Regions from separate parts of the Nonomuraea sp. NPDC050328 genome, predicted to be linked through region 3. Evidence: riboswitches for the same ligand, from Rfam matches in the RefSeq annotation. Region 3 holds a riboswitch; each other region holds the start of a gene.
What was found. A riboswitch is a leader RNA that binds a small molecule or an ion and turns the genes downstream of it on or off. The one in region 3 is predicted to bind cyclic di-AMP.
Positions count from the first base shown of each region.

Region 1: it holds a riboswitch for cyclic di-AMP, as region 3 does, so the genes downstream of both, ACIBG7_RS14830 (CHAP domain-containing protein) here and ACIBG7_RS42085 (hypothetical protein) in region 3, are expected to answer to the same signal.
Region 2: it holds a riboswitch for cyclic di-AMP, as region 3 does, so the genes downstream of both, ACIBG7_RS09405 (C40 family peptidase) here and ACIBG7_RS42085 (hypothetical protein) in region 3, are expected to answer to the same signal.

Region 1 covers NZ_JBITIW010000003.1:720,450-728,111, reverse strand. The annotation lists gene ACIBG7_RS14835 (ABC transporter substrate-binding protein) at 1-1,020, opposite strand, end outside; gene ACIBG7_RS14830 (CHAP domain-containing protein) at 1,357-2,073, opposite strand; cyclic di-AMP (ydaO/yuaA leader) riboswitch at 2,085-2,238, opposite strand; gene ACIBG7_RS14825 (aldo/keto reductase) at 2,542-3,357, opposite strand; gene ACIBG7_RS14820 (hypothetical protein) at 3,522-4,451, shown strand; gene ACIBG7_RS14815 (DUF6716 putative glycosyltransferase) at 4,448-5,614, shown strand; gene ACIBG7_RS14810 (AMP-binding protein) at 5,669-7,216, shown strand; gene ACIBG7_RS14805 (MFS transporter) at 7,216-7,662, shown strand, end outside.
Region 2 covers NZ_JBITIW010000002.1:693,100-700,761, reverse strand. The annotation lists partial or broken gene ACIBG7_RS09420 (glycosyltransferase) at 1-301, opposite strand, end outside; gene ACIBG7_RS09415 (M48 family metallopeptidase) at 802-2,073, opposite strand; gene ACIBG7_RS09410 (hypothetical protein) at 2,108-2,884, opposite strand; gene ACIBG7_RS09405 (C40 family peptidase) at 2,988-3,548, opposite strand; cyclic di-AMP (ydaO/yuaA leader) riboswitch at 3,598-3,742, opposite strand; gene ACIBG7_RS09400 (alpha-amylase family glycosyl hydrolase) at 3,985-5,487, opposite strand; gene ACIBG7_RS09395 (NlpC/P60 family protein) at 5,525-6,499, opposite strand; gene ACIBG7_RS09390 (NYN domain-containing protein) at 6,592-7,662, opposite strand, start outside.
Region 3 covers NZ_JBITIW010000018.1:44,119-51,780, reverse strand. The annotation lists gene ACIBG7_RS42120 (DUF885 domain-containing protein) at 1-73, opposite strand, end outside; gene ACIBG7_RS42115 (DUF4032 domain-containing protein) at 96-1,295, shown strand; gene ACIBG7_RS42110 (roadblock/LC7 domain-containing protein) at 1,441-1,812, shown strand; gene ACIBG7_RS42105 (DUF4388 domain-containing protein) at 1,816-2,586, shown strand; gene ACIBG7_RS42100 (roadblock/LC7 domain-containing protein) at 2,619-2,999, shown strand; gene ACIBG7_RS42095 (hypothetical protein) at 2,999-3,370, shown strand; gene ACIBG7_RS42090 (alpha/beta hydrolase) at 3,426-4,289, opposite strand; gene ACIBG7_RS42085 (hypothetical protein) at 4,455-5,276, opposite strand; cyclic di-AMP (ydaO/yuaA leader) riboswitch at 5,467-5,602, opposite strand; gene ACIBG7_RS42080 (NADP-dependent oxidoreductase) at 5,793-6,743, shown strand; gene ACIBG7_RS42075 (DUF5302 domain-containing protein) at 6,859-7,062, opposite strand; gene ACIBG7_RS42070 (lactate 2-monooxygenase) at 7,112-7,662, opposite strand, start outside.

The DNA of each region.
Region 1 (7,662 bases), on a different contig from region 3:
CGCGGCCTCCTTCGGGTGCTTGCTCTGCTTGGGCACCGCGAGCCAGGAGCCGCCCCAGTTGCCGCCGCCGCCCGGGACCGCGGCGACGTCCCACTTGCCCTTGCCGGCGTCACCGGCGTTGCCCTGGACCACGCCGAGCATCCAGGAGGGGCAGCCGAGGGTGGCGAAGGAGCCCTTCTGGGTGCCGGTCGCCCACTCGTCGGTGAAGTTGCGCAGCTTGGCGGTCAGGCCCCCCTGGCTCATCTTCTGGGCGAAGTCGAACGCCGTCCTGACCGCCGGGTTCTTGTCGACGATCAGGTTGTTGTCCTTGTCGAAGTAGGTGACGTTGCCGTTCTTGGCCGCCTCCTGGTAGAGCAGCACCTGGTAGAGGGTGTTGGTGCCGTCGGTGAACTTCGTGTCGGGCACCTTGGCCTGGAACTGCTGGCCCACCTTCATGAACTCGTCCCAGGTCGGCCACAGGGCGCTGACCTCGTCGCGCTCGGAGGGCAGGCCGGCCTTCTTGAACAGATCCTTGCGGTAGCAGAGGCTCATGCCGCCGATGTCGGTGCCGAGGGCGAAGACCTTGCCGTCGCCGGCGACGCCGTTCTCCCACTTCCAGGCGGGGAAGTCGGCCTGGCGCTTGTCGAGCCCGAACTCCTTCAGGTCGGCCCACCAGGCGCTGTTGGCCTTCGCCAGGCCCATGCCGCCCTCGTCGATGCCCACCACGTCGCCCGCGCCGCTGCCGGCCTGCAGCCACTGGATCATCTGGGGCCAGTACTGCTGCTCGAACTGGTCGGTGAGGTTCTCGTGCTTGATCTGGATGTCCTTGTGCTCGGCGTTCCACTTCTCGACCGCGGTCTTGTAGCCGAAGTTGGCGCCGCCGCCGAAGGTCTGCACGCGGATGGTGATCGGCTCGGCCTGCGCGGCGGGGGAGCCGGCGCCGCCGGTGGCCGCGGGGGTGGTGGTGCCGTTCGAGCCGCAGGAGACCAGCGCCATGGCGGCCAGGGCCGCGACCGCGCCGCGGCGCTTGCTGATGGTCATGAGGTCCTCTTTCGTGTGCGCCCGTGGGGGATTCGGGGGTGAGGCTTGGGAGCGCTCCCATGAAGAGTGGCCATGGTGGGCTCGCTCGTCAACGGGCTGAAACACAACCGTGACCGAGAGAGCGTTTTCTGGTTTCTTAAACGGATATGTCGGCATGAAGGGGACGGAGGGGATGCTGGGAGCGCTCCCATACTGGGTGTCGCGAAACACGCAAGAAACGCCCGCCCCTGGGGAGGGGCGGGCGTCTCTTGGGGAGGGGGTGCCCCTGGGAGGGGCGGGCGCTTCTGCGGTGGTCACCGGGAAGTGGAGGCGGCCCGGGGGACGGGCCGCGAGCTCCTACTTGCCGTACTCGGGGTAGCCGTAGCCGACGACCTGGGACTTCGGCCGGACACGCTGCTCGACCTTGCCGTTGCCGGTGTTGCCCTCGATCGTGGTGATCGTGCCGTTGCCGTTGTCCTTCTCGACGAAGCCCACGTGGGCGATGCCGTCCAGGCTCTTGCTGCCGGACCAGGAGAAGAAGACGACCGCGCCGGGCTTGGGCGTGGTGCCCCAGCGGTTGTTGTTCTTGAACCACTTGGCGTGGGTCACGGTGTAGGCGTCCCAGCCAACGGAGCTGCGGGCGCCGGTGTGCTCACCGACCCAGGACACGAACATCGAGCACCAGGCGGCGTTCAGGTAGGCCTTGGTGGAGCCGCCGTCACGCTTGATGGTCTCCTGGGCGCGCTTGGAGGCGGCGTACCAGTTCTGGAACTTGGTGCCTCCGCCACTGGAGTTCTCGCTCACGCCGATCTGCTGACGGGCGAGGCCGAGGACCTTGGTGAGGGACGGCTTGGCCGGCATGGCGGCCTTGGGTGCCGCGGCGGGCGCGGCGGGTGCTTCCTTGGGGGCGTTGAAGGCGAGTGCGGCGACCTCGGGGACGCCGCCGATCTCGGGCTTGACGGTGTCAGCGTGTGCGACGTGGGCGCCGAATCCGGTGGCCGCGAAGAGGGCGGCGCCGAGACCGGCGGAGACGAGCTGGGCCTTGGAAGGACGCACGCGACGGTGTTTTGCCATGAGGGAAAGGACACTCCTTGCTTCATGCCGCTTACCGGGTTAGCTGACGGGTTCGGACGTGAAGCTGCCCTACGGCGCGCCCCTGGCGGGGTCGGCGCCGATTCACCCCAGTGAGACTTTTGGGTCCCCGGTTCCGCACGGTGGCGGATTCAGCGGTCACAGGCGGGGGCCTGTGAGAGGTGGTCGGTCAAGGCAAGGAACGGATGGCCGTTCGTTTGCCGGGAGTGACCAAAAGGTAATACACGCGGCAAGGAGATTACAAATCTGTAAATGTCCGGGCAGTAAAATCGGCTGTAGATCAATAGCCGCCGATCTACGGAAAACCCCTGTGGGCAGGGCGATCGGGGAATCGGCCGGTTCGCCGGACCCCCATGAGTAGATCTTTTTCGGACCCTCCGCCAGCCCCTGACTTTACCTTTGCCGACGGCGTTCCCCCGGCCCGGGACCGGGGGAACGCAACGGCCGGGATCAGCCGAATTCGGCCGGGTCGGGACCCAGGCGCTTGCCGTTGTTCAGCGCGCCGATCGCGGCCATGTCCTCGGCGTCCAGGATGAAGTCGAAGACGTCGATGTTCTCCTTGATCCGCGACGGGGTGACCGACTTGGGGATCACCACGTTGCCGAGCTGGATGTGCCAGCGCAGCACGATCTGGGCGGGCGTGCGCCCGTGCTTCTCGCCCAGCGTGGCCAGCGCCCGCTCCTCCAGCAGCCCCCGGCCCTGGCCGAGCGGGCTCCACGCCTCGGTCAGGATGCCGTTGGCCTCGTGGAAGGCGCGCAGCTCGGTCTGCGGCAGGTTGGGGTGCAGCTCGATCTGGTTGATCGAGGGCACGATCTGCGTCTCGTCCATCAGCCGCTGGAGGTTCTTGACGGTGAAGTTGGAGACGCCGATGGCGCGCACCCGGCCGTCGTGGTACAGCCGCTCGAGCTCCTTCCACGCCTGGACGTAGAGGTCCTGCTTGGGCGCGGGCCAGTGGATCAGGAACAGGTCGAGCTGGTCGAGGCCGAGCCGCGCCATGCTCTCCTCGAACGCCTCCGCCACCCGGCCGTGGTCGTCGTTCCAGAGCTTGGTGGTGATGAAGAGCTTCTCGCGCGGCAGCCCGGAGTTGCGCACGGCCCGGCCGACGCCCTCCTCGTTGTTGTACAGCCGCGCGGTGTCGATGCTGCGGTAGCCCGCCTCCAGGGCCAGCCCGACCGCCCGCTCGGCGTCCTCGTCGGGCACCTGCCAGACGCCGTAGCCGAGCTGCGGAATCTGGACGCCGTCGGTGTTGAGCAGCAGTGAGTTCATGCATCTCATTGTTCACCCTGCGTTACCGATGGCGTCAGAGGGCCGGGTTAGTGTCGGGCCACGGTCGTCGGCCCGCGGGATCGCCCGTGCGGTTCCGTGAGGAGAGGGAGGCCCATAGCGTGTGGCCGGCCTGGGTGGAATCGCCACTCCAGATGATTTGCGCGGTGGAAGCCCACCACGCCGGCCTGCTCGGGCCCACGACGGTGATCGTGCCGCGGGCGGGCGTGCGCGCCCTGCGCGCCACCCGCGCCGAGCTCGCGCGGCTCGGCCTGCCTCTGGGGGTGGAGGTGGCCGAGCCGCGCGAACGTATGCCCAGCCGCCTGGGGGCGGTGGGCGACGCCTTCTCCGGCCGCGTGCAGGTGCGCTGGCTGACCTCGTGGCGGCCGGTGGTGATCGTGGACGACGGGCTGGCGACCATCCGGCTGCTGGAGCTGCTGGCCGCGGGTCCCGGCCGGCCGCTGGTCCGAGCCCGCGCGACGCCGGGCGTGGCCCGCCGTGCGCTGGGGCTGGCCGCCGGGCTGCGGCTGCACGCCGGCAAGCGCCGGGTGACGGTGTTCACCGCGCTGCCGGTGGAGGAGCGGCTGGCGGAAGCCGTACGATCCGCGGGGTTCGACGTGATCAGCCACGACTTCGCCTGGCTGCGGGCGCAGCCGCTCGACCGGCCTGGACCGCCGCAGCGCACCGTCGTGCTCGGCACCTCGCTGGTCCGCAACGGCCTGGTCCACCGCGACCGCTACCTCGGCTGGATCACCGCGCTGGCGGCCGACGAGCCCGTCGCCTACTTCCCGCACCGCCGCGAGGACCCGACCGACCTGGCGCTGCTGCGCGAGCGGCCCGGCATCACCGTGCACGAGCCCGGCATGCCCGCCGAGCTCAGCCTGCGAGGTCTGGGCGCCGAGCAGCGCGTGCTCAGCCTGCCCTCCACCGCGATCAGCTCGCTGCGCGTCCTGCTGAGCCCGCGCGGCGTCGCCGTCGAGCCGGTCGAGGTCCCCGACGACTGGTGGACCAGCCGCGCCGCACCCGACCTGCGCGACCATCTCACCCTCTCCGGGGGCCCGGCCTCCGGCCTCTCAGGAAGAGCCGCCCGACCGTGAAGATCCTGGCCGTCGCCGATTCCGACTCCTACCTGAAGTGGGCGGCCTGCCTCCTGGACGATCTGCCCGCCGGCTGCCACGCCGAGCTCGCCGTCGTCCGCACCCCGATCGTGCCCTCCGCCCAGCAGATCGCCGCCGCCGCGGGCGCCCGCCCGCTCGCGGGCGTCCTGTCCGCCCGGGCCCTGCGGCGTACGGCGGAGCGGCTGCGCCCCGACGCCATCGTGGTGGCCTGCACCGGCCCGGTTGTCGACGTGCTGGTCTCCTCGGTGCTGGCCGGGCTGCGGCCCCGCCCGGTGTTCGTCACCGGCCTGCCGGGGATCGCGGTGCCGGCGACCGAGAAGGCCTGGCTCTACCGCAGCGGCTGCGACCTGTTCGTGGCGCACAGCGCACGCGAGGTGGCCGAGTTCGAGGCGCTGTCCCGGCAGCTCGGCGGCGGCGGCGCGGTCGGCCTGGCCCGGCTGCCCTTCCTGCGCACGGCCCCCACGCCGGGCCGGCCGCAGGCGGCGGGGGAGCGGCGGCGCGTGGTCTTCGCCACGCAGGCCAAGGTGCCCGGCCCGCGCGAGCAGCGCGAGCGGATCCTGCTGGCCCTGGCCGAGCTGGCGGAGGCCCGGCCCGACCTGGACGTCGTGGTCAAGCTCCGCGCGCTGGAGGGCGAGCGCCAGACGCACAACGAGCGCCACCCCTACCCCCGTCTCTGGCGCGACCTGGGTGAGCCCGGGCGGCTGAGCTTCGAGGCCGGCTCCATGCAGGAGCATCTGGACCGCGCGGCGGGGTTCGTCACGGTGAGCTCGACCGCGGCGCTGGAGGCGATCGCCCGCGAGGTGCCCCTGCTGGTGCTGGACGACTTCGGGGTCAGCGCCGAGATGATCAACCTGGTCTTCGAGGGCAGCGGGGTGCTCGGCTCCCTGGCCGAGCTGGCCGCGGGGCGCTTCCGCGATCCCGATCCGGCCTGGTGCGAGGCCAACTACTTCCAGCGCGACAGCGACTGGGTGGGCCTGCTCACCGCGCTGGCCGCCGGGCCGCGGATGCGCTCGCGCTCCCTGCTCGACGGGCCCGAGCACGCCGCCGCCCGCCGCCGGGCCCGGCTGCGCGTCGAGGTGCCGCCGCGGCTGCTGCGCGCCGGCTACCGCGCCAAGCGCAAGCTGCGCCGCGCCCTGGCGTGACGCTTTGCAACCACTTCCCAATCACTTACAAGTCCCCCGTGCCAGCCTCCCCGCGTGACGCAAATCTCGCCAGAGATCGCCCCGGCGGCCCCGCCGGGCTCCCACCCGGGGACTCTCACCGCCCTGCTGCGCCTGCGCGCCGCCACCCTGCCCGACGTCGCGCCGCACGTCTACGTGCTCGACGACCAGCACCTCATCGCCGTCACGCACGCCCAGCTCGACCAGCGCGCCCAGGCGGTCGCCGCGGCGCTGCGAGGGCTGGCCGCGCCCGGCGACCGGGTGCTGCTCGCCTACGACACCGGCCCCGACTTCGCCGACGCCTTCTTCGGCTGCCTGTACGCCGGCGTGCTGCCGGTCCCGGTGCCGCCCCCGGCCGGCGGGGCGCTCAGCGAGCGCTTCGAGGCCGTCGCGCTCGACTGCGACCCGCGCCTCGTGCTCACCACCAGCGGGCTCGCCCCGCTCGTCGAAGGCGCTCTGGCCACCGACCAGCTGCCCGACCTGCCGTTCGAGCCGTTACCCGCCGACCCGGAGGCGGTGGCCTACCTGCAGTACACCGCGGGGACGACGGGAGCTCCCCGCGGCGTCGCGATCACCCACGGCGGGGCCTTCGCCAACCTCGCGCAGATCACCGAGCTGTCGGGAGCCGGCCCGCACGACCGCATGGTGGCCTGGCTGCCGCTCTTCCATGACATGGGCCTGGGCGCCCAGTTGCTCATGCCGATGTACGCCGGCTACGACTGCTGGATGATGCAGCCGCTGGCCTTCGTCCGGCGGCCTCAGGAGTGGCTGCGGCTGCTGGCCGACCTGGGCGCGACCTGCACCGCCACGCCGGGCTTCGGCCTGCGGATGGCGCTGCGCAAGACCACACCCGAGCAGCGCGCCGGGCTGGACCTGAGCGGGCTGCGCGTCGTCCTGGTCGGGGCCGAGCCGCTGTACGCCGACGACCTCGACCGCTTCCTCGCCGCCACCGGGATCTCCCCGGACGCGCTCTTCCCCTCGTACGGCCTGGCCGAGGGGGCCTTCATGGTCTCCGGCGGAGGCCGCGCCGTCCTGGAGGCCGACACCGCCGCCCTGGCCTGGGGCCGCCTGGCGCCCGGACGCGGCCGGCGCGTGCGCGGCTCGGGCCGGGTGCTGCCCGGCACCACCGTGCAGATCGCCGACCCGGTCACCGGCCGGCCGCTGGAGCCGGGCGAGATCGGGGAGATCGTCATCGACGGCCCGGCCGTCACCCCCGGCTACTGGAACGAGCCACCCAGGCACGGGCCGCTGCCCACCGGCGACCTGGGCGCCTTCCACGACGGCGAGCTGTACGTGCTGGGCCGCGTCGAGGACTCCTTCCTGCGCGACGGCCGCGTCCACCACGCCCACGACGTGGAACGCACCATCGCCGAGGTCTGCGGCGACCACGTCCGCGCGGCCGTCTTCGCCGGCGAGCACCAGGTCGTCGCGGTCGTCGAGATGGCCGACGGCCCCGACCCCGCCCCGGCCGTCTGGGAGCGGCACGGCCTGGAGCTCAAGGTCGTCACCGTCAAGCGCGGCGGCGTCCCGGTCACCACCAGCGGCAAGCCCCGCCGGGACGCGGCCCGCGCGGCGGTGCGGTGATGCGCACCCGACCCGCCGGAGCGTGGGCGCTGCCGGTGATCTGCGTCGCCCAGCTCATCCTGGTGCTCGACGTCACCATCGTGAACGTCGCGCTGCCCTCCATCCAGCAGGGCCTGGGCTTCGACCCGGCCGACCTGGCCTGGGTCACCACCGCCTACACGCTGCCCTACGGCGGCCTGCTGCTGCTCGGCGGGCGGCTGGGCGACCTGCTCGGCCGCCGCCGCACCTTCCTGGCCGGCGTGGCCGTCTTCACCCTCGCCTCGCTGCTCGGCGGCCTGGTCGACGAGCCCGGCCCGCTGATCGCCGCCCGGGCGCTCCAGGGCGTCGGCGCCGCGCTCACCTCGCCGTCGGCGCTGTCGCTGCTGCACAGCGCCTACCCAGAAGGACCCGCGCGGCATCGCGCGCTGGCCGTGTACGGGGCGCTGTCCGGGGTGGGGGTCGCGCTC
Region 2 (7,662 bases), on a different contig from region 3:
TGGGGGGCTGGTTAACCGAAGTGGGGTGGGCCGGCGTAGGGGGCTGGGTGGGAGTGGGCCAGCCGGTGGAGGTGGTGAGGGACAGGGAGGCGGCCAGGCGTTCCAGACGGCGGCGGTAAGGGCCGCCACCGGCCAAGAGGAGCACGGCGTCGGGCAGAGCGCGAAGGACGTACGGCCAGGCCCGGATGAGCTGGTCCTGGCCCTTGCGCGGGACAAGGCGCGACACGCACACCGCGACGGGCCGGTCGCCGAGGCCCAGGCGGGCGCGGACGGCGGAGGCGGCGGCGGGGGAAGGGCGGAAACGGGCGGGGTCCACCCCGGGGGCCAGGCGGACGAGCTTGGCGGCGGGCACGGCGCGCAGGAGCCGCGCACGGGTGTAGTCGCCCAGGTAGGTGACGACGTCGGCCGAGGCGGCGATCCGGCGCAGCACAGAGCGGAAGCCCGGCGCCGCCGCCCAGGAGGCCTCGTGCCCGTGGGTGAGCATGACGACCCGCCGCACCCCCGCGGCCCGCAGGCGCGGCGCGAGCAGCCCGAGCGGAGCGGCGGCGCCGAAGACGACGGTGTCCACGCCGTACGCGGCGACCAGGGCGGCGGCCCGGCGGGCGACGGCGGGCGTGGGCAGCATGACGGAGGAGGGGTGCCGGATCACCGGGTACGGCTGGCGCGCGTCGAACTCGGCGCTCCCCCGCCACGAGGAGGCGTACACGACCACCCCGGGCAGGCGCGAGGCCAGACCGTGGACGAACGACTGGATGCCGCCGGGCCGGGGCGGGAAGTCGTTGGTGACGATCAGGACCCTGCTCACGGCTCGGGAAGGCCGTTCTCCAGGGCCCAGGTGCGGGCCATGGCGATGCGCTGGGGGGCGGTCGGGTGGGAGGCGTACAGCAGGTACTCCAGCCAGTCGGGCGAAAGGTCGGAGATGTTGGTGACGGCCAGCCGCTTCTGCATGGCGATGAAGGTGGCCGGGTCGCGGGTGAGGTCGAGGGAGTTGAGGTCGGCCCGGGCCTCGACGTGCCGGCTGACGACGTTCTGGAGCGGGCCGGACAGGACGGTGGCCAGGCTCATCAGTCCCATGACGACGCCGACCGCGCGGGGGTCGGCGATGGACAGGCCGCCGGTGCGCCGCCGTACCAGACCGTAGACCAGGAAGAGCAGGACGGCGCCGAAGGCGGCGCCCAGCCCGCCGATGAGCGTGCCGTTGAGCACGTCGCGGTTCTTGGCGTGGCCGAGTTCGTGCGCGACGATCAGCTCGACCTCGTCGGCGGGCGCCTTGAGCAGCGTGTCGTACACGACGATGCGGCGGGTGGCGCCGAAGCCGGAGACGTAGGCGTTGAGCGCGGTGGTGCGCCGGGAGGCGTCGGCGATCAGCACGTCGTCGACGGGCACGCCGTCGCGCTGGGCCATGGCGAGCAGGTCGGTGCGGAGCTGGCCGGGAGGCATCGAGCGGAAGTCGTTGAAGAGGGGCTCGAAGACGATCGGGTAGACGAAGGAGGCGGCGAGGGTGAAGGCGAAGGCACCGGCGGCGGCCGGGATCCACCAGCGCTTGAGCCGTCGCGCCAGCGCCGCCAGCACGACGATCATCACGCCGAGGATGGCGACGCGGACGGCGATGTTCTTGAGCCGGTCGGCGCTCCACGAGCCCCAGTCCTGCGTGGACAGCCCGAACTCGCGCAGCCGTACCTCGTACCACATCCCCAGCGGCCAGCGCAGCGCCTCGACCAGCAGGGTGAGCACGAGCACGCCCAGCAGCACCCGCAGCCACCACGGCCCGCGCAGCCGGGCCAGGACGCGGGCGCCGAAGGGCGTGGCGATGAGGATCCCGGCGAAGAGCACGGTGAGGCCGAGCGACAGGTAGGCGGGCGCGCTGAGCGCCGCGTCGAACGCCTGGGCGCGGGCGATCTCGGCCGGGGTGAAGTCACGGGCCGGATCGGGCTGCACCCGCAGCGGCAGCGGGTCCCAGGGCGTGGTGAACGCGACCACGGCCACGATCGCCGTGCCCAGTACGGCCAGCGCGATGCCCGCCTGCCTGCGCAGCAGCCCCGGCCTCGGCGCACCGCGCTCCCCCTCGGCCATCGCCTCTCCCTGAACCTCTCCTTGAACCTCTCCCTCAAGCCCCCGCTCCGTCATCGCCTCTCCCCAGGTGCTTGAGATGGGCGCGCCATCTCGCGGTGAAGTCGCCGAACGGCGTCAGATCAAGCTTGCCCTGCGCGGCGTCCCGGTAGAGCCGCACGAGCCGCGCCTCGCCGTACTCGGCGGCGATGAGCCGGCAGGCGAGCCACGCCTCCTGGTAGGCCTGAGCCTGCCGGGGCGGCCCGAAACCCTCCGGCAGCCGGTACGGCAGGCGTCCCGCCCGGATGTCGGCCAGCAGCTCGGCGGCGGCGGCCTCGACGCTCAGGCCGGAGTCGCGGTAGGCGACGTAGTCGGCGAAGCCCTCGCGCAGCCACGGCGGGACGCGGCCGGTTCCGGCGGCCACGTGGGTGAGCTCGTGGGTGAGGACGACGTCGCGGCCGGTCTCGGTGAGGCGGGTGTAGCCGCCAGGGACGATGATCACCCGGCCCTGGTCGGCCAGGGCGGCGAGGCCGGCGACGGCTTCGGGCGCGGCGCCGATCAGGCGGGCGGCGCCGGCGTCGGTGGCGGGGACCAGGACCAGGGGCCGGACCCGGGTGCCCAGCGTGCGGTCCACGCGGGTGGCGGCGGTGTCGGCGCGGCGGGCCAGGTCGGGGAGGTCGAGGCCGGCCGGCGTGCCCGGCTCGGCGAGCACGCGGGAGGCGGCGCCGTGGGTGGCGGTGGCCCCGCGGAAGGGGGCCGGCGGGTCGAGGGGGGCGGCCGCGGTGCAGGTGAGCGCGAGCAGCAGTGCGGCTCTGCGGGTCACCCGGGTCGGCATCCTGCCAGGTTAGCGGCACCCGCCCACCCAGCCGGAAAAGCCGGGAAGCAGAGGGGGAAACCTGCGAAGGCCCCGCCCGGAACAGGGCGGGGCCTTCACGAGGTCAGCCGCCGGGGCGGACCGCTCCGGCGAAGGCGCGCTTGCGCCAGCCGCTGAGCTTCTCGACCCGCACGGTCTTGCCGGTGCGAGGCGAGTGGACCATCCGGCCCTTGCCGACGTACATGCCGACGTGCCCGCGCCCGCTGAAGAACATCAGGTCGCCGGGGCGCAGGTTGCGCCACGACACCTTGGTCCTGATGCCCGCGTACTGGCTGTGCGTCACGCGCGGGATCCTGATCCCGGCCTTGCGCCAGGCGTACTGGACGAGGCCGGAGCAGTCGAACGAGCCGGGCCCGGTGGCGCCGAAGCGGTACGGGTCACCGATCTGGGCCTTGGCGACGGCGACGGCCTTGGCGGCCCTCACCTTCTGCCTGGCCGCCTTGGCGGCCCGGGCGGACCGGGCGGCCTTGGCGGGCCAAGCGATCTTCGCAGGCCGCCCGGTGGTCGTGACCACCGTGGCGGTACCGCTCGAAGTGACCGGAGCGGCGGCGGGGGTGTTCGTCACGGCCTGTGCCGGAGTGGCGGTGAGGCCGGTGAGGGCGGTGCCGAACACGACTCCGCCCATGGCAAGGCATGACAAACGGGGGATCTGACGGGTAGACAGGGTGTCTCCTCGGGACTTCCACGAACGCCTACCGGGTTAGCTGACGGATTCGGGCGTGGAAGGTCGCCCTACAGCGCGCTGCGCTGATTCACCCCTGGAACTCTGGGTCCCCGGCTCCGCGCCTCCTGGCTGCGCGGATTCGGCAAGCGGATCTCAATCTGTCCGATCGGCGATCTTGCGGCCGACTCGCGAAATCGCGGCGTCCTGGCTGGAACGCCGCGAGGCCAGAAAGTACCCCGCACGCCAACGGAGGGCAAAGCCACCGTCAAGAGTCAGGATTTCCCCGCGCGATAGTCAGAAGAGCGATCCCTGCTCCATCACCGTTTCGTGATGTCTTTGTGATTCGCGTCACACTGACCTCCTCACAATGCCCGTCAAGTCACATCTGTCACATGCGTCACACCAGTTCGAAGATCGCGTGACCGAAGCCGTCGAGCCGGATCCAGTCCGCCGCCGCGCCGGATACGAGCCGGCCTCGCGAACCCGGCAGCTCGACCGACGCCGGCGCGGCGCCCGGGTTGACGGCGACCACGAACCGCCCGCGCCGGTAGACGAACGGGTAACCGGCGTGCAGCACTTCGACCGGCTCCGCCGTACCGAGATCGGGATGGGCCCGGCGCAGGGCGATCAGCTCGCGGACGGTGTGCAGCAGCGAGCCGGGGTCGGCGCGCTGGTCGGCGACGTTGGGGCGCGCCGGGTCGGGGTCGGCGGGCAGGTAGGTGATCTGCGGGTCGGCCTTGTCCCACTGCATGGGGGTACGGGAGCCGGCGCGGTTGTAGCCGGGCAGGAGCCGGCTGCCCTCGACGTCCGGCAGGCCGGGCACGTACCGCATGCCGATCTCGTCGCCGTAGTAGATCGCCGGCAGGCCCGGCCAGGTCAGCAGGAAGGTGAAGGCGGCCCTGAGCTGCTCGCCCTCGCGCGTGCCGCTGGCCAGGCGCGGCCAGTCGTGGTTGCTGGAGGGCAGCGAGATCAGGCCGGAGGCGCCGATGACCTCCATGGCCTCCTGCCACTCGGCCAGGAAGTGCGCGGTCGTGCCGGCCCCGGCCGGGTCGAAGTAGGGCGAGTCGATCTTGTCCCACTCGGTGGTCACCGCGCCGTTGTCCCACAGCGAGCGGAAGGCCAGGCCGGAGAAGTGCAGGAAGAAGTCGGCGTGGAAGCCGCCGGGCACCGAGACCTTGGGATCGCCCCACTCCGACAGCAGCACGGCCTCCGGGAAGGCCTCGTCGAGCCAGCCGCGCAGCTCGCGCCAGAGCTTGGCGGTCTCCACGTGGCCGGGGTCGTCCTTGACCAGCGAGGCGGCCATGTCCACCCGGAAGCCCGACACGCCGCGCTCCAGCCAGTGGGACATGATCTCGCGCAGCGCCCTGCGGTTGACCGTGGGCCCTTCCGCGTCGACCGGCTGGCGCCAGGGCTCGGCCTCGTCCTGACGCGCGTAGCCGAAGTTCAGGGCCGGCTGGAAGGCGAAGAAGTTGGGGCGGTAGGAGCCCGGCCGGCTGCCCGGTGAGGGCACGAAGCCGGGGACCTCACGGTCGGACCAGATGTAGCGGTGGTCGCCGGGGTCGGCGGCGGAGGCCAGGAACCACGGGTGCTGGTCGGAGGTGTGCCCGGCGACCAGGTCGAGCAGGATGCGGATGCCCTTGGCGCGGGCCTTCTCCACCAGGGAGAGCAGGTCCGCCTCGGTGCCGTAGCGGGGGTCGATGCTGAAGTAGTCGCGCACGTCGTAGCCGGCGTCGGCCATCGGCGAGGCGAAGCACGGGCTCAGCCAGAGCGCGTCGACGCCGAGCCAGGACAGGTAGTCCAGGCGCGACTCGATGCCGGCGAGGTCGCCGATGCCGTCGCCGTTGGCGTCGGCGAAGCTCTGGGGGTAGATCTGGTACAGGACGGCGTCACGAAGCCACACGGAAGCGCCCCTTTATAAGGTGATATTTCTCACCACCTTAGGGGCGGACGGCGCCTACCAGCGGTCGGCCGTAGTCGGCGAGGTTGACCACCTTGACCACATCACCGGTCTGCGGCGCGTGCACGATCTTGCCGTCGCCCGCGTACAGGCTCACGTGCCCCAGACCCTCGCTGAAGACCAGGTCGCCCGGCTGGAGCGCCTTGAGGTCCACCTTGCGGTTGGCGCCCCAGGCCCACTGGTCCCACGTCGTGCGCGGCAGCTCCACGCCGCCCGCCCGCCACGCGGCCTGGGTCAGCCCGGAGCAGTCGAAGCCGTCCGGCCCCGTGCCTCCGTACCGGTACGGCTTGCCGACCTGGGCGTAGGCGAAGGTGAGCGCGGCGGCGGCGTTGCCACGGGCCGGGCCGTTGTAGACCAGACCCGGGCTGTTGGGGTCACCGGTCTTGTAGGCGCCCAGCCGGACCAGCAGGGCCTTCTGCTTCTTGATCAGCTTGAGGATCTCGGACCGGTCATCGGCGACCTTGTCCCGCTTGGCGTCGGCGTCGCTCAGCGCGCTCTCGGCCTCGTCCCGCTGGGCCTTCAGGCCCTGGTTCTCCTGGAGGAACTGCGCCAGGCGCTGGCCGCGCTCGGCGGCGAGCTGGTCGGCCAGGGCCATGCCGGTGAGCGTGTCGGCCGGGCTGTCGTTGCCGAGGACCACCGTGGCGGCGGTCAGGTCGGTGCCGGTCTGGTAGCTGTCGACCGCCATGGTGACCACCTGCGAGCGCAGCCCGGCGACGGTGGCCAGCTTGGCCTTGTAGCGCTCGTTCAGCTTGCCGTACCGGCTCTTGGCGGCCTTGTAGTCCTCGGTCGCCTTGTTGTAGCGGTCGACGACCTTGTCGGCCTGGTCGTTGAGCTTCGCCAGGCGGGCCTTGGCCTGCCGGACGGTCGGCTTGGGGTCGGCGACCGCCCCGCCGGGATGTACCAGCAACGCTCCGACCGCCAATCCGGCGACCAGCGGTACCCGGCCCAACCTCACAGCGTCGCCTCCCAGTGATCACACCTGGGGCAAATGGTACAGAAGTTGCAGGTGTGAACTGAACGCTTCGGGGAATCCTGCCCCGGCAAACGCTAGGCGCGGCCGAGCCGGCGCAACAGCAGAGCGGACGGAACCGGTCTGGCTCCCATCTTCCGCACCGATTCGGCCACCTCTCGGTCGGAGGAGACCACGGCCACCGCGCGGCCCGGCGGCTCGGCGCGCACGAGCTGCCGGATGAGGTCGTCGGCGATCTCCCCCGGCTGGCTGAACAGCACCCGGACGCCGCGCGGGGCGTTGACCGCGACGTGCGCGTTGAGCTCGGCGCCGTCGAAGACCACGGTGACCTCGATGCGGGTCTGCGCGACCAGCCCGGCCAGGCCGGTCATCAGCCGGGCCCGCTGGTCGGCCAGGGTCAGCGTGCCGTACCCGGTCTTGGTGACGTTGTAGCCGTCGATGATCAGATGGACCTGGGGCAGCGCCACGATCTGGTCGAAGAGCTGCGGGTCGTCGTCGGCCAGCGCCCGCGCCGCGACCTTGGGCGTGCCCGGGGCCAGGCCGGTGACCGAGTCGGCCGGCCGGTGGATGGTGGTCGGCAGCGCCAGCTCGCGGCGCAGCCCGGCCGAGGCGTCCTGCAGCGCGTCGAGCAGCACGCGGATGCGCGCGTCCTCGATGCTGCGGCCCTCGCGGGCGGCGCGGCGGGAGGCTTCGAGCTGCCGTTCGACGTCGTGGAGCCGTTCCTTGAGCCGGCGCAGCTCGGCCTCGCCCGAGCTGCCCGCGCTGGCGGCCAGCGATCGGGCCTCCTGGGCCTCCTGCTCCAGCTCCTCGGCGCGCCGGTCGGCGGCCTTGGCGCGCTCGCGCGACTCGTGAAGCTTGCGGCGCAGGTCGGAGTTCTCCGCGCGGGCCGCCTTGAGCTGCTCGCGCAGCCGCTCGGCCTCCTCCTTGGCCGCGCTCTTCAGCGCGGCGACCTGCTCGCGCAGCCGCACGACGGTCTGCTCCTGCGCGCTGCCCTCGGCGGCGGCGGCCACCTGTTCGAGGTCGGCGCGGGCGGACTCCACCATCTGCGGCCAGCCGGGCGGGCGGATGAGATAGGCAGCGGCAGCCACCAGCACGGGGTCGGCCGCGGGCGGGACGGTGCCTTCGGCCAGGCTCGCCGCGAGCTCGGG
Region 3 (7,662 bases):
CGTGGCCGGGCGCGCCGAGCAGGGTCGCGGAGATCGGATTATGTGCGAAGTACCAGGTGAGAAACTCGTCCACATTTGCACCATATCCTGGTGCGATGGCACTCCAGATCACCGGCGCGCTGGGCGAACCCGACCTGATCCGCCTCCCGTGGCACCTGCCGCTCGCCGAGTGGCCGGAGCACCACCTGGTGGATCTCCCCCGCGGCATCTCCCGGCACGTGGTGCGGTTCGCGCGCGTGGGCGGCAAGGTCTACGCGATCAAGGAGATCAGCGAGCGGTACGCCAAGCGCGAGTACGGCCTGCTGTGGGACCTGGCCCGGCTGGACGCCCCGGCGGTGGAGCCGGTGGCGTACGTGACCGGCCGCGACGAGGGTCTGGACGCGGCGCTGATCACGCGCCACCTGCAGTTCTCGCTCCCCTACCGCGCGGTGATGTCGGGGACGTTGCGTCCCGACACGCTCACCAGGCTGCTCGACGCACTCGCGGTGCTGCTGGTCCGGCTGCACCTGGTCGGCTTCTACTGGGGCGACTGCTCGCTGTCGAACACGCTCTTCCGCCGCGACGCCGGGGCGTTCGCCGCCTACCTGGTCGACGCCGAGACCGGCGAGGAGCACCCGATGATCAGCGAGGGCCAGCGCCTGCACGACATCGAGATCGCGCACCTCAACATCTTCGGCGAGATGTCCGACCTGGAGGCGGGCGGCCTGCTGCACAAGGACGTGGACCCGCTGGAGACGGCCGAGGACATCGTCAACCGCTACCACCGGCTGTGGGCCGAGCTCACCTCCGACGAGATCATCGAGGAGGTGGACTGGCACAAGGTGGAGCAGCGCATCCGCCGCCTCAACCTGCTCGGTTTCGACGTGGCCGAGATGATGGTCCGCCGCAAGGTCGGAACCGGCCGGCTGATCGTGCGGCCGAAGGTGGTCGACGCCGGGCACCACCAGCGCCGCCTGCTGCGCCTGACCGGCCTGGACACCGAGGAGAACCAGGCCCGCCGGCTGCTCAACGACCTGGACGGCTTCCGGGTGGCCAAGGGGCTGCGGCACGAGGACGAGGCGGTCGTGGCGCACCGCTGGCTGGCGGAGATCTTCCAGCCGGCCATCACCGCGGTCCCCGACGAGCTGCGCCGCAAGCTCGACCACGCGCAGCTCTTCCACGAGGTGCTCGACCATCGGTGGTACCTGTCGGAGGAGGCGGGCGCGGACGTCGGACTCGACGCCGCCGTCAAGTCGTACGTGGCCAACGTGCTGGTCCACAAGCCCGACGAAAAGGCCCTGCTGCCCGAGGAATAACTCCCGTCCCAAAAAGACGATTTATCAACATAGATAGCAACTGGTTGGTCATTCTTGGCATCCGGGGCTAGAAACCCTCTCCCCCGGGACATGACGGGCCGCCGGGCCGCCTCGCGATCACGCCGAGCGCTCCTACGCTGACCCGGTGCTTGGACTAGACGACTGCCTCTCCGAGGTGATGGCCATCCCGGGTGCCATCGACGCGCTCGTTCTCGATCACAACAGCGGCATGGCCGTGGCCGCCGGCGGATCAGGCACCGACCCCGAATACTCCGCCGCCGCGCTGAGCGAGACGCTGCGCGTGATGACGGACGGCATAGCCCAGACCTCCTCCGGCGGCACGGTCCGGATCGAGGACATGATCGTGGTGAGCGACCGCGGCTACCACCTCTTCCGCCCGCTGGAGACCCGCTTCGACGGGCCTCTGGTCATCTATGTCCACCTTGACCTGGAGCGATCCAACCTCGCCCTGGCCCGGCACCTGCTGCACTCGATCTCCTCGCGGCTGGACATGTAGCCCGTGCCCGCGCTCGACAGCCTCCTGTCCGGACTGGCCCTCGAACGCGCCACCGGCGCGTTACGGGTCGGCCGGCTCGGCACGGTCTTCCTCAGCGACGGCCGGGTGACCTACATCGAGTGCTCCGCCTCGACCCGGCTGGAGGACGTGCTCACCGCCGACGGCCGGGTCACCGAGAACGCGTTGCGCCGCGCCCACAAGGACGGGGCCGCCTCGCTGGTCGAGCAGGGCCTGCTCACCCGGGCCGAACTGCAGTACTGCGCGCTGATCAGCACGATGGACGCCGCCTTCTTCCTGCTGCCGGCCAGGAGCGCGCGTCCCCGGTTCGTGCCCGGCGAACGGCACTGGCTGGGACCGCAATGGTATTTCGAGGTGGCCGGGCTCGTGCGCGAGTGCGGCCGGAGGAGGGCGGAGTTGGAGCGGGCCTGGTCCTCGACGGAGCTGGACAACGTCCCGGTGGTGCCCGTGCGGCGCCTGCCAGGGGATCGTGTCGTGCTCACCTCCCTGCAGTGGGAGCTCCTCGTGCAGGCCGATCGCGAGGCGACCCCGCTCGATCTGGCCCGGCGGCTCGGGCGCCCGGCCTACACGGTGCTGCTGGCCGTACGGCAACTGGCGGCCGCGGGGCTGCTGGTGCGGGTGGCGCCGGTGGCCGAACGGCCGTCGTTGCCGCGGCGGATCAAGACCGAACTGCCCGCCGAACCGGCGCAGCCGTACGAGCCGACCGACCTCGACGTGCTCCTGCGGCTCAGGAAGGCGTTGGAGGAGCTGGCGTGAGGATCCTCACCCGCAGAAGGAGGAGGCCGTCCATGGAGCTGCAAGAGGAGGTGCTCAAGGAGATGATCCTGCTCCGCGAGCGCACGCCGGACGTCACCGGGAGCATCGCGTGCACGGTCGACGGCATGACCATCGCCTGCGAGCCCGAGTGGGACGGCGCCGAGCAGACCGCGGCGCTCTCCTCGGCGCTGCTGGCCCTCAGCCGGCGGATGACCACCCTCGTCGGCAAGGGCGCCCTGGAGGAGACGCTGGTCTCCGGGAGCGCCGGCTACGCCGCGTTCTACGCGGCGGGCCCCACGATCGTCCTCGCAGTCGTCGCCGATCCGGGGGCCAACCTCGGTCTGCTGCGGCTGGAGGGCCGGAAAGCGGCGGCGAAACTGGCCGCCATCGCATCACGATCTGGAGGTAAGTGATGGCAGGCATGGACGTCTCCCTCAAGGAGATGATGGCCATCGACGGCGCGCTCGGCGCGGCGGTGGTCGACTACGGCAGCGGCATGGCCCTCGGCGTGCTGGGCGGCTCCAAGGAGCTCGACCTGCAGGTGGCGGCGGCGGGCAACACCGAGGTCGTCAAGGCCAAGATGCGGACGATCGACACGCTGGGCCTGAAGGACCACATCGAGGACATCCTCATCACGCTCGGCACGCATTACCACATCATCCGGCCGATGACCGGCCGCGGCGGCAAGGGCCTGTTCCTCTACCTCGCGCTGGACCGCAACCGCGCCAACCTGGCGCTCGCGCGGCACCAGTTGCGGGGCATCGAGGAGAAACTCGAGGTCTGAGCGCCCGTACGGCGGAGCCGCCCGGCCCGCGGGCGGCACCGCCGCGACCCCCGCTCTAGGCGGCGGTGAGCCGGGTGATCTCAGTGACGATCCGCTCCCAGAGCGGCCGGGGCAGATCGTGCCCCATGCCGGGAAAAGTGACCAGGCGGGCGCCGGGGATGGCCTCGGCGGTCGCCTGGCCCCCGGCGAGCTGGATCAGCGGATCCTGCTCGCCGTGCAGGACCAGGGTGGGCACGTCGAGCTTGGCCAGCCGTTCGGTACGGTCGCCCGAGGCGAGGATGGCGGCGAGCTGGCGGCTGACGCCGGCCGGGTCGTGGCCGCGGTCGAAGCTGAGGCCGGCGCGGCGGGCGATGCGTTCGGCGTCCAGCCCGAAGCCCGGCGAGCCCAGGACCTTCCAGGCCGTCAGGGCTCCGGCGATCGCCTCCTCGCGGGTGCGGGCGGGCGGCGACAGCAGGGCGGCGCTGGCCTCGGGAGTGGGTGGACCGGCCTTGCCCGGGGTGGACATGATCGAGGTGAGGCTGAGCACCCGGGAGGGGTGCGAGAGGGCCAGTTCCTGGGCGATCATGCCGCCCATCGAGGCGCCGGCCACGTGCGCGGCGGGCCAGCCCAGGGCGTCCATCAGCGCGGCGGCGTCGTCGGCGAGGTCGGACAGCAGGTAGGCGGGCTGGAACGGGGCTCCGGAGAGCGCGGCGGCCAGGTCGGGCGGGCCGGCCTCGTGCAGGTGAGTCGACAGGCCGACGTCGCGGTTGTCGTAGCGCACCACGTGGTGGCCGCGGTCGGCCAGCAGGGCGCAGAACTCGTCGTCCCAGAGGATCATCTGGGCGCCCAGGCCCATGATGAGCAGGAGCGGGCGGCCCTCGGGGGAGCCGAAGCTCTCGTAGGCGATCTCGATGCCGTTCGCGGGTACGGTCGTGGTCACGGGGAACAGAATGACATTCTGGTAGCCCGCCGTAAAGGGACCCCACCGCGAGGAGGGAGGGCCGCCGTGAAGAGACCCCTCACACATGCAGGAAAAGGAAGAGGCCCGGTGCCGTGAGGGGGATCACGGTGCCGGGCCTCTTCAGGAGGGGGGTTCGAGGAAGGTCTACTGGCGGACGAGCTTGCGCACGCGGTCGCGACCGAGGTACGCGCCGCCGCCGAGCACGGCCAGGCCGCCGACGAGCAGGACGCCGCCCCAGTTGTTGCCGTTGGCGTCTTCCTTGACCGCCATGGTCTTCAGGTCCGCGGAGGTGGCCTCCTTGGCCGGCTGCTCGGCCGGGACCGCGGCGGCGGCCACGACGGGCTCCTGGCCCTCGGGCTCCTGGTCCTTCTTCGGCTCGGTCTTCTTCACCAGCGGGATGGGCTTGGCCGGGTTGCTGTCCTTGCGGCCCCACGCGCCGGTGGAGAAGGCGACCGGGTGGTTCTTCTTGCCGACGCCGTCGCCCCACTTGGTGATGACGTACTGCACCTTGGCGTGGCCCTCGCCGCCGACGCCCTCGACCGAGAGCGAGCTGTCGTTGAAGGTGCCGCCCAGCAGGTAGGCGAAGGTCTTGGCGTCCAGGTCGAGCATGATGCCGCGGTTGGACGGGTTGCCGGGACCGCGGTCGCCGACGAAGAACGGGGCCTTCTTGCCCTTGTAGACGACGTAGCCCTCGGTGAACAGGGGCCAGCTCGGGCTCGCGGCCATGCCCTTCTGCATGGGCTTGCCGCTGGCCGGCAGGCCGGTGTCGCCGTTGCGGCCGGAGGAGTCGTCCCAGTAGTAGGACGCGGTGGTGGTGCCCTTGAGCAGGATCTGCTTCTGCTCCTGCTTGGCCACCGGAGTGAGCTGCACGGAGTCGGCGTGGGCGGGGACGGTCATGGCCATGAGGCCGGCCAGCGCACCGGAAGAGAGCAGGGTGAAAGCGCGCATGCCAAAACGGGCGGTCATGAAAAGCGAAAGTCCTTCGTGCGGAGACAGGGGCAGCGCCTGATCAATGAAGGGCGTAGCCGGGCAATAAGGGGATGCCGACGGTCGCTACGCGAGGCGCGAAAAGATCAGTTGGTGTTGCGGTGGGGTATCAGTACCCGAGTGCCGATACGGCGCGGCCGGAGAATCTGTCACGGTGCTGCACTGGCGGTTGTCCTCTCCATCTCGCCTACCGGGTTAGCTGACGGGTTCGGGCGTGGAGATGCCCTACCGACGATGCGTCGGATTCACCCCAGATAAGTGGGTCCCCGGTTCCCGCGCGGCGCGGGATTCGGCGTCTGCCCTGCTGAGCGGGCTCCTGACTCAATGGACATTAGGCCAAGAAACGGGCAAAAGCAAAACTAAACCCATGATTAGGGCAGAAGATCTACCTTGGATGCCCACGAAACTCCAGGTCCACCCCGCCTCCCGAGTGGCCGGAACGCCTTCGATTACATGGGTTTCATCCCCCTCAAATGCGATCATTGAGGAGGAATCATGAAAGCGGTGGCTATCACCCGATTCGGCGAGCGTCCTGAGGTCATGGAAGTGCCCGTTCCGACGCCTGGACCAGGGCAGGTCCTGGTGCGGATGTACGCCGCCGGGCTGAATCCCTTCGACTGGAAGGTCACCGACGGGCTGCTGAAGGACGTGGTCCCGCACGCCTTCCCGCTCGTCATGGGCAACGACGGCGCGGGCGTGATCGAGGCGGTCGGGGAGGGCGTCACCGAGCTGCGTCCGGGCGAGGAGGTCTACGGACAGTTCATGAGCCTGTCCACCGGGGGCGGCTCCTTCGCCGAGTTCGCCGTCGCCAAGGCCGGCTCGGTGGCCAGGGCGCCCAGGGGGCTCACGCTGAGCCAGGCGGCGGCGGTGCCGACGGCCTCGATGACCGCCTACAACCTGGTTAAAGAAGCGCGGGTGGACGCAGGGCAGACGGTGCTCGTCGTCGGCGCGACCGGCGGCGTCGGGCAGGGCGTGGTCCAGTTCGCCGACGCGCAGGGGGCCAGGGTCGTGGCCACCGCGACCGCGGACCTGGCTCCGCTGGTGCGTGAGCTGGGGGCCGACGAGGTGATCGACCACACCGCCTCACCCGTGGCGGACCAGGTGCGGGCGTTGCATCCGGAGGGCCTGGACGTGCTCTTCGACCTGGTGCAGGACGCGGGCGGCTTCGAGGCGGCCACCGATCTGCTGCGTCCCGGTGGCATGGCGCTGACCACCCAGGGCGTGGCGGACGTGGACGCGCTGGCCGAGCGGGAGGTGCACGCGGTCAACTTCCAGAACAGCGCGAGCGTGGTGCTGCTGGAGACGCTGGCCGACCTGCTGGACGCCGAGCGCTACCGGGTGCGGGTCGACGTGGAGGTGCCGCTCGACCAGGCGGCGGAGGCCGTGGCCCGCAACCGGGCGGGGCTGGCCAGGGGCAAGACCGTGATCAAAATAGCCGGGACATGACCAACGGAAAGTGTGAGCAAAGTCGCCCGAGCCCGGCGGGCAGCGAGGGCGAGCGAAGTCGCCCGGACATGACGAAGGGGTGTGGCCAGGGCCACACCCCTTCGGTCCGGGCGCATCAACCGCTCTTGCGCCGGAACGAACGCTTGTTGGCGGCCGGGCCATGGGCGCCATGGATCTTGGACGGATCCTTGCCCCTGCCACCGGCCTCCGCGCTGGCGTGCTGGTTACGCTTGGCCTCCAGCGCCTCGCGGAACTTGCGCTTCATCTCATCTTCCGGCGAGTCAGAGCTCGACTCGGGCTCAGCCTGGGAATCAGTCATGAGGACCTCCTGGTGTAGGGGACATCCGAAGTTTCCCACGAGCGCCCAGTCAGTGCGACATCGGGCCGCCGGTCACCAGGCCCGCGAGGTCGCCGGGACCGGAGTGGCCGGACAACGCGAGGGTGATGTCCAGCTCGCCCAGCAGGCAGCGCAGCACGTGTTCCACGCCCTCCTGGCCGCCGAGGGCCAGGCCGTACAGCACCGGGCGGCCGACGAGCACGGCCCGCGCGCCGAGCGCGAGCGCCTTGACCGCGTCGGCGCCGGTGCGGATGCCGGAGTCGAAGAGCACGGTCAGCCGCTCCCCCACCGCCTCGGCGATCCGCGGGAGCGCGTCCAGGGCGGCGATGCCGCCGTCCACCTGCCGGCCGCCGTGGTTGGAGACCACCACGCCGTCCACGCCGTGCTCGGCGGCCAGCAGCGCGTCCTCGGCCGAGACGATGCCCTTGAGCAGGATCGGGCCGTCCCAGTGCGTGCGCAGGAACGGCAGGTCGGCCCAGGTCAGCCCCGGGTTGCCGAACAGGCCCGCCCAGCGCAGCACCGGGTTGTCCACGCCGGCGAAGGTCGGGTCGGTGAGGTAGTTGGCCAGCCCGGCGCCGCTGA